3 regions of the Flavobacterium sp. 90 genome follow, and region 2 is predicted to be linked to each of the others. Evidence: riboswitches for the same ligand, from Rfam matches in the RefSeq annotation. Region 2 holds a riboswitch; each other region holds the start of a gene.
The links. A riboswitch is a leader RNA that binds a small molecule or an ion and turns the genes downstream of it on or off. The one in region 2 is predicted to bind cobalamin.
Positions count from the first base shown of each region.

Region 1 (3,273 bases), 4.3 Mb from region 2:
TAAGTTGAACCAAAATCGTATTGTGTAGTAAATTCAGGCTTTAAAGAGCTGTTTCCGATAAAAGTATAATACAAATCATTGAAAGTTGGCATTCTGAAAGATTCTTTATAAAATGCTCTGACTCTGAAATTTTTACTATCGAAAGGCTGATAAGAAGCCGATACAACCGGACAAAAAACATGCTGACTGTCTCCTTGCTGATAATATTTTACTTGTTCGTCAACGTAAGCACCTAATAAATTTGCCTGAATATCAAGTCTTGACCAATGCATTTCTGTAGATAATGCGGCCAAATAAGAATATCGGGTTGGATATGGAAATCGGTATAAATTAGCAGTAAGTGTATTGATCGAAAAATCTGTTGCCAAAGAAACTTTCCACCATTCTTTAATCGTGTATTGGTTTACAACAGAAGCATAAAATTCATTTTGATAATATTTATTATCCAGCGCTCCCTGAAGTGTTTTATAATCCGGATCAATGTACCGATTATAATCTCTGCTGAATTTTATATTCGCCAATAATTCGTATTTCTTAGAAAAAGAATTTTGATAAGAGCCGTGAACAAAAAAGTTTCTGTCCCATTGTCGCTGCACATATTCATATTTATTGGCTAAAATTGCTCCCGGAAGTCCGCGTTCAGAATCATAATAATACGCTTTTAACGAGGTTTGACCAGTGTTTCCAAGTTTTCCCTGAAATGTCAATTCGCTTCTTAACGCTGTAATATCTCCATTTTGACGAACTGCCGTTGTATCATAACCATTTGTTTTTTGGTATCTGTACCTATATTTTCCATCGGCTTTAAGCCATTCAGTACTTGCTGTAAGAGAGAATCTGGAAGATAATTTTTGCTGATATAGAAAAGAAGGATTAAAAAGTCCGAAGGAACCTGTTTTTACGCCAACTCTTATTTTTGTATTTTTTCCGGAGGAGAAATCGGGAATTTTTGTCTTTAAGAAAAGTGTATTCGAAGCGAAAAAACCTCTTGCTGGCTGAAAAATAGTCGATTTCTGTCCGTTATACAATTCAATGGCTTCGATATTATCCAGCGAATATTTCCCAAGATCTACTTGTCCGTTTTGAGCATTTCCAACGGTCATTCCATCATAAAAAACCGCCGTATGAGCGCTTCCTAAACTTCGGACATTGATAGTTTTCAAACCGCCAATTCCGCCATAATCTTTCAATTGCACTCCAGAAAAATAACGCACAGCATCTGCAACAGAAAGACTATTTAATTTTTCGAGCTGTTTTCCTGACAATATCTGTACAGGCATAGGAGATTCGACCTTAAACTCACGCTTGCTTGTGGTTACAATAACCTCATTCAATTGATGTTTCTTTAAAGAATCTGATTCCTTATTATTTTTCAGCGGATTATCCTGTGCATACATCGGATTCAAAAATAAAATCCATGCCAATACAAAAAATCCACTATGTATTAGGCGAAAACGCCTATGTTCACATAAGTGCATAAAAAAATACTCTATTTAACTAAATAGTTGTTAACGGTAAAATCGAAATCAAATGTTAGTTTGATATTTGTGTTTGTCTCAAAACTCTGGTCCGCGAGAGCTTGAAATTATACGCATTGGCAGGTCTCCTGACTTATTCCCATTTTGATCAGCCTTCCCACATTTAGAAAAAATGCAGTGGCAAAAGATTCGATTTCAAAGGCTTAAAAAAGCGATTAGATCAGTCAAAATGTTGCATGGAATTTACAGTAACGGGCTTGTTCAGGATTTGCACCTGATTCCCTCTTCGTCAGCTAAACTCGAAAAGAATAGCTAAACCATTGCGAGCGCAAAGATACATAAACACACCAGTTAATACCTATTTTCTGATAAAAAACAGAAAACAGAAGGGTATATAACTATAAAACAGATGTTTTTAATTACAATTGTTTTTATTAGAAATAATTAATTTAATACAAAATCCCGAAGTTAAATATCATTAAGCTTCGGGAATAATTATAATATTATGTTGAAGAAATCTCTCCTTAAGACGTAGCTTAACCCCAATCTTGTCATTTCGACAGAGGAGAAATCACACACGGAACTCGACAAAGATTGGCGATTTTGATTGCGGATTTTCTAGTGTGATTTCTCCTCTGTCGAAATGACAAAAACTTTGTGTCTTTGCGCCTTTGCGAGATTAATTATATTTTTAAAAAAGCTTAACGAATAGCGGGATCAGCTCCTGAAAAAAAAATACTTTTATCATAGAAATCAAAAATGACAATATTGTAGTCTCTTTATAATATTAATTTTAATTAGCTTTCTTTTAAACTAATATCCAACACTTAAAAAAATTAAGAGTAACTTTATAATTCTAAAAATTAATAAAAGAAATGGAAAATAACAGAGAAAACAGCAATCTTTCAGATTCTAAAAACTGGAAATGGGGATTTTTCTATTATAACAAAAATGACAAAGATTTATTTCCACCTAAAAGAAATGGACAAGCAGGATTTACAATAAATTTCGCAAATCCTCGCTCCGTAATTCTATTTCTTGTGTTTATAATTTTACTTTTAATTCCAATGTTTTTTATATTTTCTAAAGTATAAAATATAACTTTTACAAGAAATACATACCTCTTCAATATTGGATTTTTTTACATTACTTTTTGTGAAAAAAGCATAATAATGCTTCTCTATCAAATACAAATTAAGTCAATTACATAATTTAAAATATCATACCAATCAAGAATTGAAATGTGCCGTTAGGTACAAAATATTGGTAGAAATTAGATTATAAATACATTGGCGTGCCGTAGGTACGCAACGAAACGCTAATCATTGCATACCTACGGCACGCTAAATCAATTCCAATTGATGTTTTCTACCAACATTTTGTACCTAACGGTACAAGTTGCAGACTTTCAACTCTTGATTTCTACAAATATTTTTTTGCTAACAACATCAATTGCTGGCTTTCACTCCGTGATTATTATGTATAATTATGTATTTAATTGTCTTCGTTTTTTAAACATTAATAAAATGGACTTCCTCAAACATTATCAATAACACATAAACACATACCATAATTAACTCATTAAAAAATAAGTAAATCATTTATTTTTTAACATTATATACATCATATTAATATTTTTCTTATCATTGTAGCACAGTATAGTATAGTACTGCATCTTAACTATTTAAAATAAATTATTATGCAAGAAAAAATTACAAGAGAAAAATTTTCGGTTAAAGGATTTCTTACCGTCATACTATTATTATTTGCTTTATGCAGTTTTGCACAAACCTAT
Region 1 is NZ_SMGE01000001.1:6,046,314-6,049,586, forward strand. It holds gene C8C83_RS24590 (TonB-dependent receptor) at 1-1,424, opposite strand, end outside; cobalamin riboswitch at 1,579-1,815, opposite strand; gene C8C83_RS24595 (DUF5808 domain-containing protein) at 2,354-2,572, shown strand; gene C8C83_RS24600 (T9SS type A sorting domain-containing protein) at 3,178-3,273, shown strand, end outside.
Region 1: it holds a riboswitch for cobalamin, as region 2 does, so the genes downstream of both, C8C83_RS24590 (TonB-dependent receptor) here and C8C83_RS06835 (DUF5074 domain-containing protein) in region 2, are expected to answer to the same signal.

Region 2 (3,273 bases):
AGAAACCCAAAACGGAACGCGCCATCCCCAGGAATCAAAATCTTCAGCAGAAAGAACGTTTTTAGTAGCAAGAATTACCATTAAAGAGATAAATAAACCAACTGTAGCGGTGGTTTGAATCCAGGAAGTCCAATATCCTTTTTGACCGACCGGAGCGTGTTCTGCAACATAAGTGGCTGCGCCTCCATATTCACCGCCAAGCGCAAGTCCTTGCAATAAACGAAGAACAAGAACCAATAAAGGAGCAAGAAAACCAATAGTTTCATAACTGGGAATACAGCCAATTAAAAAAGTAGAACCTCCCATTAATAATAAAGTAGCCATAAAAGTATATTTCCGACCAATAATATCGCCAAGTCTTCCAAAAAATAATGCCCCAAAAGGACGAACTACAAATCCTGCAGCAAAAGTCGCCAGCGTAGATAAAAAGGCTGCTGTAGGATTGTCACTTGGAAAAAACTTAGTGGAAATTACAACTGCTAAACTTCCAAAAATATAGAAATCGTACCATTCAATCATTGTTCCCATTGACGAGGCCGAAATTACTTTCCAAATGCCTTTTGTAGAATTTTTACTCATAAAATATTTTGTGTTTTTATTAGTTAATCAAATAATTAAATAACATTTTACGAATATATAGGATATTTTTTTATTTGGTCAATACTTTTTTAACAAAATTGATGCAATTTTTGACTTGCTCGATTTATGGCTGTTAAATGCTCAATAGCTTAAAATAAATCATAGATTAAAGATGTAGGAAAGGTTTTAAATATAAAGAAGTAGTACTTTCTTAAGAAAGAAAACACTAGTTTTGCGACACAATTTTAAAACAGAAAATGGTTGTCATATTGAATAAATATTGACATTAAAAGGGAATTTGGTGTAACTCCAAAACTGTCCCGCAGCTGTAAGCTCATTAACTGAAACCCTTTAATATGTCACTTTTCATTTTTTGAAAGGGAAGGCTGGGTGTAGGGAGCAAGTCAGAAGACCTGCCATTTTTATAGTAATAAATAGCTTTCGGGGATTGAAGCTTGAATTAAAACCAATACTTTTTCACTTTATGTGATAATGGTATTGCTTGGTTATTCTATTCTCGTAAGCCAAAAAAAGAGTTTATGAGATTTTTTTTCTGCAAATGTGATATCGTGAAATCAACTTTCTGTGGGATGTTTTTCTTTTCGGTACATTCAGTTTCTTCATTAAAAAAATCATTAAAACGTAGCGTTGTACAAGATGTTTTGCTTTTTAAACAAAAGCAAGCAGAGGTTAATTTTATAAACTTTTGCTGAACATAAATTGTATTTCGATTTAAAGATTTAAGTAATCTAATTTTAAATATTTAATAATGAAAAACCAATTTTTTTCTAAGCAGCTACTCGCAATTGCTTCTTTAATGATCTTAACCGTTTCGTGTAATAATGATGACAATTTTACAGCGGCTCCGGCAATAAATGGTCAGCAACAATTAAAAGACACTTTGACCATTGGTAAAAGTCTAAAATTAAGTTCAAAACTAACAGATAGAAAGAATGTTTCTTTCGAATGGGCTGTAGACGGAAAAGTTGTAGGATCTGATTCTACTTATGTTTTTAAACCAGAAGCAAGAGGTGACTTTAAAGTTACAATGACAGCAAAAAACGATGGCGGAAAAACGTCTCTAACCTATAATGTTCTTGCATTAGGACCTTATGAAAACGGTTTCTTCATGATCAACGAAGGTTGGTTTGGACATGGAACAGGAACAGTTGGGTTTTATAGATATGACACAAAAACAATAGAAGACAGTGTTTTTGTAAAAGCAAATCCGGGTAAAGATTTAAAACCGGAATCGTCTACATTAGAATTTGGAACGATCTTTAATAAAAAACTTTTCTTAGTTTCTAAAGTTGGCGGACCAGTTGTAGTTACAGATGCTTATACACTTAAAGAAGAAAAAAGGATTCCGGCTCAAGGCGGAAACGACTGGCGTGCGCTAGTTGGTATTGATCAAAATCAAGTATTATTGACTTCTGGTAATGGTATCTACAAGCTTAATCTGAATACAATGGCATTAAACGGACAAGTTGCTGGTGTTACAGGTCAGGTTGGAGATATTGTTAAAGTTGGTAATTATGTTTTTGCATTGTCTGCTTCGCAAGGAGTTATTGTTCTTAATGCTTCGACATTTGCCGTTGTAAAAACGATTCCTGCTATGGTTCTGGGATTTGCTGTTACTGATGATAAAAAAGTATGGGCAGCTGGAGGTACAAACCTTATAAGTATAGATTCAAGTACACTTGCAGTAACAGAAATTCCTTTAGGTTTTCAAGCTTACGGAAGTTGGGGAGCTTGGCATCCGGGATCTATTACAGCAGCTAAAAATAATGTTTTTATTGCTAAAAACGGAAGTTGGAGTGGTGGTAAACAAGTTTATAAATATACTGGAACTACGGCATCATTGGCAACGCCTTTTATTACGTTAACACAATCTAATATATTATATGGTTCAGGAATTGGTTATGATCGCCTGAAAAACACTTTGGTAGTAAATACAGTAAATGAAGGATTTGGAGCAAATTTCGCCATCAATAATCTTTATTTATTCAATGCTGATTCTGGTGTTAAAACAGAAACAGTAAGTTTCTCAGGGTATTATTTCCCTGCGGTTTCTGTGTTTCAGCAATAAGTTTTTTTCGTAATTAGGTGGTTTAACCGCAAAGACCACAAAGTAAAAACGCAATGTTCGCAAAGCTAGATCAACACAAAGCTTTGCGAACTTTGCGTTTTTACAAAATCCCTACTTAAAAAAATCTTTGCGAACTTTGCGGTAAAATTCGACGCAGTTAAACTTTTCACGAAAATATTAAAAACAAAAAACCCGAATATTTCTATTCGGGTTTTGTGGTACCTCCAGGGATCGAACCAGGGACACATGGATTTTCAGTCCATTGCTCTACCATCTGAGCTAAGGTACCTTTGTGTGCGTATTGCGGGTGCAAAGATAGAATCATTTTCCGTTTATCCAAAACATTTTTTTAAAAAAATCAATTCGTATCTTCGCAGAGGTAAAAAAATAAATATGGTTTTAGCAATTGATGTTGGTAATACAAGAATTAAAGCTTCTGTCTTTGAGGATAATAATGTTTTGGAGAGTTTTGTTTTTGATAAAAATGAGCTCGAAAAAAATATTGAAAAAATTTTAAAAAAATTTCCAAATTGCTCTGATTTGATCGTTGCTTCGGTTGGGAATATTGAAAAACAATCTTTTTTAGCTTTCGAAAAGACGCTGAA
Region 2 is NZ_SMGE01000001.1:1,707,676-1,710,948, reverse strand. It holds gene C8C83_RS06840 (MFS transporter) at 1-579, opposite strand, end outside; cobalamin riboswitch at 821-1,015, shown strand; gene C8C83_RS06835 (DUF5074 domain-containing protein) at 1,349-2,668, shown strand; tRNA gene C8C83_RS06830 (tRNA-Phe) at 2,885-2,957, opposite strand; gene C8C83_RS06825 (type III pantothenate kinase) at 3,062-3,273, shown strand, end outside.

Region 3 (3,273 bases), 1.6 Mb from region 2:
ACTGCTGTAATTTTGGCTATTATTGCTTCGATATTGACAACCGGAGCTTTTCACGAAGACGGATTTGCTGATGTTTGCGATGGTTTTGGCGGAGGCTGGACCAAAGAAAAAATCCTAATGATTATGAAAGATAGCGCCATTGGTGCTTATGGAGCAATTGGCTTAGTTTTGCTTTTTTTATTGAAATTTAAATTGCTTTCAGAATCGATTTTGCTTTTCAACAGTGAGAACTCTTATCTTCTCATTTTTCTTTTATTTATTTCAGCTCACGCTTTGAGTCGTTTGGCAGCAATTTCTATTATTTTCACGCATGAGTATTCTCGTGATGATGCTTCAAGTAAAAGCAAACCTATTGCTAAAAAACATACTTGGAAAGAAATTTCAGGTTCCTTTTTCTTCGGATTACTCCCACTATTTGTTTTCTCTTATTTTCAATATAAATTTCTTTTGGCTATAATTCCGGTTTTTATAATGCGTTATTTTTTGGCGCGTTATTTCCAGAAATGGATTGACGGTTATACCGGAGATTGCCTTGGTGCAACGCAACAGGTTTGTGAAGTTGTTTATTATTTAAGTATTCTATTGGTATGGAAATTTATCTAGTTCGTCACACTGAAACCGTTTGTGAAAAAGGTATTTGCTACGGACAATCTGATGTTGATCTGGCAGAACCTTTTGACTTAGTTTTCGAAAATATTCTTTCGCAATTACCTTCAGAAGCTGTTATTTTTTCAAGTCCTTTGAAACGTTGTGTTATTCTGGCTGAATATATCGGGAGAAACATCAAAACCATTTCTTTTGAAAAAGAAAACCGCTTAATGGAAATGAATTTTGGCGATTGGGAATTGAAAAACTGGAATAATATTCCACAAGAAGAACTTAATCCCTGGATGGAAGATTTTGTCACTATTAAGGTTTCAAACGGAGAATCTTTTGTTGAATTACATCAGAGAGTTGAAGGTTTTTTAGCTGATTTGGTTTCAAAAGAAATAACAATTCCTATTATACTTGTAGCACATGCCGGCGTTATAAGAAGCATTTTATGTCATCAAACTTCTTTACCTCTAAAAGATGCTTTTAATAATAAAGTAGACTTTGGCGAAGTAATAAAAATAGTACTTTAAATGCCGTTTTGTTTAGAATTTGTTTTAAAAAGTGAAACAAATTTGAAAATTCGATAATTTTAACTTTATATTTGCACGAAATTAAGGTTGTGTTCATTAACACATTAAAAGGGAATCAAGTAATAATTCTTGAGCTGTACCCGCAACTGTAAGCTTTGTTCTGAAAAGAATGCTTGTTGTAACTACAAAACCACTGCTCGCCCCGGCGAATGGGAAGGTAAACAACAAGACGCAAGCCAGGAGACCTGCCTTTGTAACGAATATCGAGCTCTCGGGAAAAAGAGTTTAGAAATTATGACTTTAAAAAAACGTTTTGCTTTTTGTTTATTGTTGTTGTGCCAAATTATTTCGGCGCAGAACGACTCTATTACCAAACTGAAAGAAGTTGTAGTTTCTGACGCAAATCTTAAAAAATACTCCAATTCACAATCCGTTTTAAAACTCAATGATTCTGTCATTAATAAAAATGAGGCTTTATTGACGGATCTTTTAAACTTTAATTCCACTATTTATTTTAAAGAATATGGGCGTGGAATGCTCTCAACAGTTTCTTTTAGAGGAACTACGGCATCACAAACGGCGGTAATCTGGAACGGAATTAATATCAATTCTCAAATGAACGGAAGTACTGATTTTAATACTATTTCCGGCTCTGATTATAATTCGATAAGTATAAAAGCCGGCGGAGGAAGTGTCCTTTACGGAAGTGGAGCCGTTGGAGGAACCGTACATTTAAACAACGATTTGGCATTTTATAATCGGTTTGAGACTAATTTAAAACTTGATTACGGAAGTTTCAATACTATTGGAATCAATTTTAAAACCAATATTTCGAATAAAAAATGGAGCGCACAAATTGGCTTTTCTAAAAATAGTTCGACAAATGATTACAAATACATCAATAAACACAACTGGAAAGGCGAACAACGCTGGAACCAAAATGGTCAATATGATGTAATAACTATGAGCGCGAATGTTGGTTACAAATTTGACGCAAAAAATAGTTTGAAATTATACTCTCAAACTTCAAATACCGACAGAAACACTTCCTTAGTATCTGAAACGGAAACTAAAACCAGATATGTAAATGGTTTTAACCGAAACTTATTAGAATATGACGGTGATTATGGCAAATTTACCACTAATCTGAAAGCGGCATATATTTTCGAAAACTATCAATATTATCCAGATAATGCGGTTAATTTTTTCACTTACGGAAAAACAGAAAGCTTTATCACGAAAGCAGATTTAGGTTATAAAATTTCGAAATCAACACAAATAAACGGAGTTCTGGATTACAACAGAACTAAAGGTTACGGAACTGGTTTTGGAGATCACGTTAGAGAAATTAGTTCGGCTGCTTTATTGGTAAAACAAGATATTTCGACGGATTGGAAAAATGAATTCGGAATCAGAAAAGAGTTTACAGACAATTATCAATCTCCTCTTCTATTCTCTTTAGGATCTTCGTATCAATTTAGCAAATTGTATAATTTGAAATTGAATTTATCACGAAATTTTAGAATCCCAACTTTTAATGATTTGTACTGGGAACAAGGAGGAAATCCGAATTTGAAACCTGAAAGTTCTTATCAGGCAGAAATTGGAAATGTTTTCACTTTCAAAAATATATCATTGACTCAAACCTTTTATTACATGAAAATAAAAGATTTATTGCAATGGATTCCGGGAAGCAACGGCATTTGGTCTCCACAAAATACAGATAAAGTAAATAGTTATGGTGCTGAAACATTATTAAGCTGGAAAAAACAATTTGGTAAAAATATCTTCGCTGCAAATGCAACTTATGCTTACACGGCTTCAAAAAATGATGAAACCAAAAAACAGCTTTTCTATACTCCGTTAAATAAAGTAACTGGATCTGTTTCTTATTCCAGAAATAGAATTTCAGCTTATTATCAATTTATGTTTAATGGTTTTGTTTATACAACAGAAAACAATGACCCGAAGGATATAATAAATGATTATAATGTTTCGAATATCGGAATTGACTATGATTTTAAATTTCTGGACACTTTCAAACTTGGTTTTCAAGTATTAAATCTTTTCAATAAAGAATATGAAAGTTTGGAATACAGACCTCAGCCAGGTCGCAATTTTAATATGTACCTAACCCTAAAATTTTAAT
Region 3 is NZ_SMGE01000001.1:3,353,811-3,357,083, reverse strand. It holds gene C8C83_RS13990 (adenosylcobinamide-GDP ribazoletransferase) at 1-603, shown strand, start outside; gene cobC (alpha-ribazole phosphatase) at 588-1,124, shown strand; cobalamin riboswitch at 1,192-1,392, shown strand; gene C8C83_RS13980 (TonB-dependent receptor) at 1,419-3,272, shown strand.
Region 3: it holds a riboswitch for cobalamin, as region 2 does, so the genes downstream of both, C8C83_RS13980 (TonB-dependent receptor) here and C8C83_RS06835 (DUF5074 domain-containing protein) in region 2, are expected to answer to the same signal.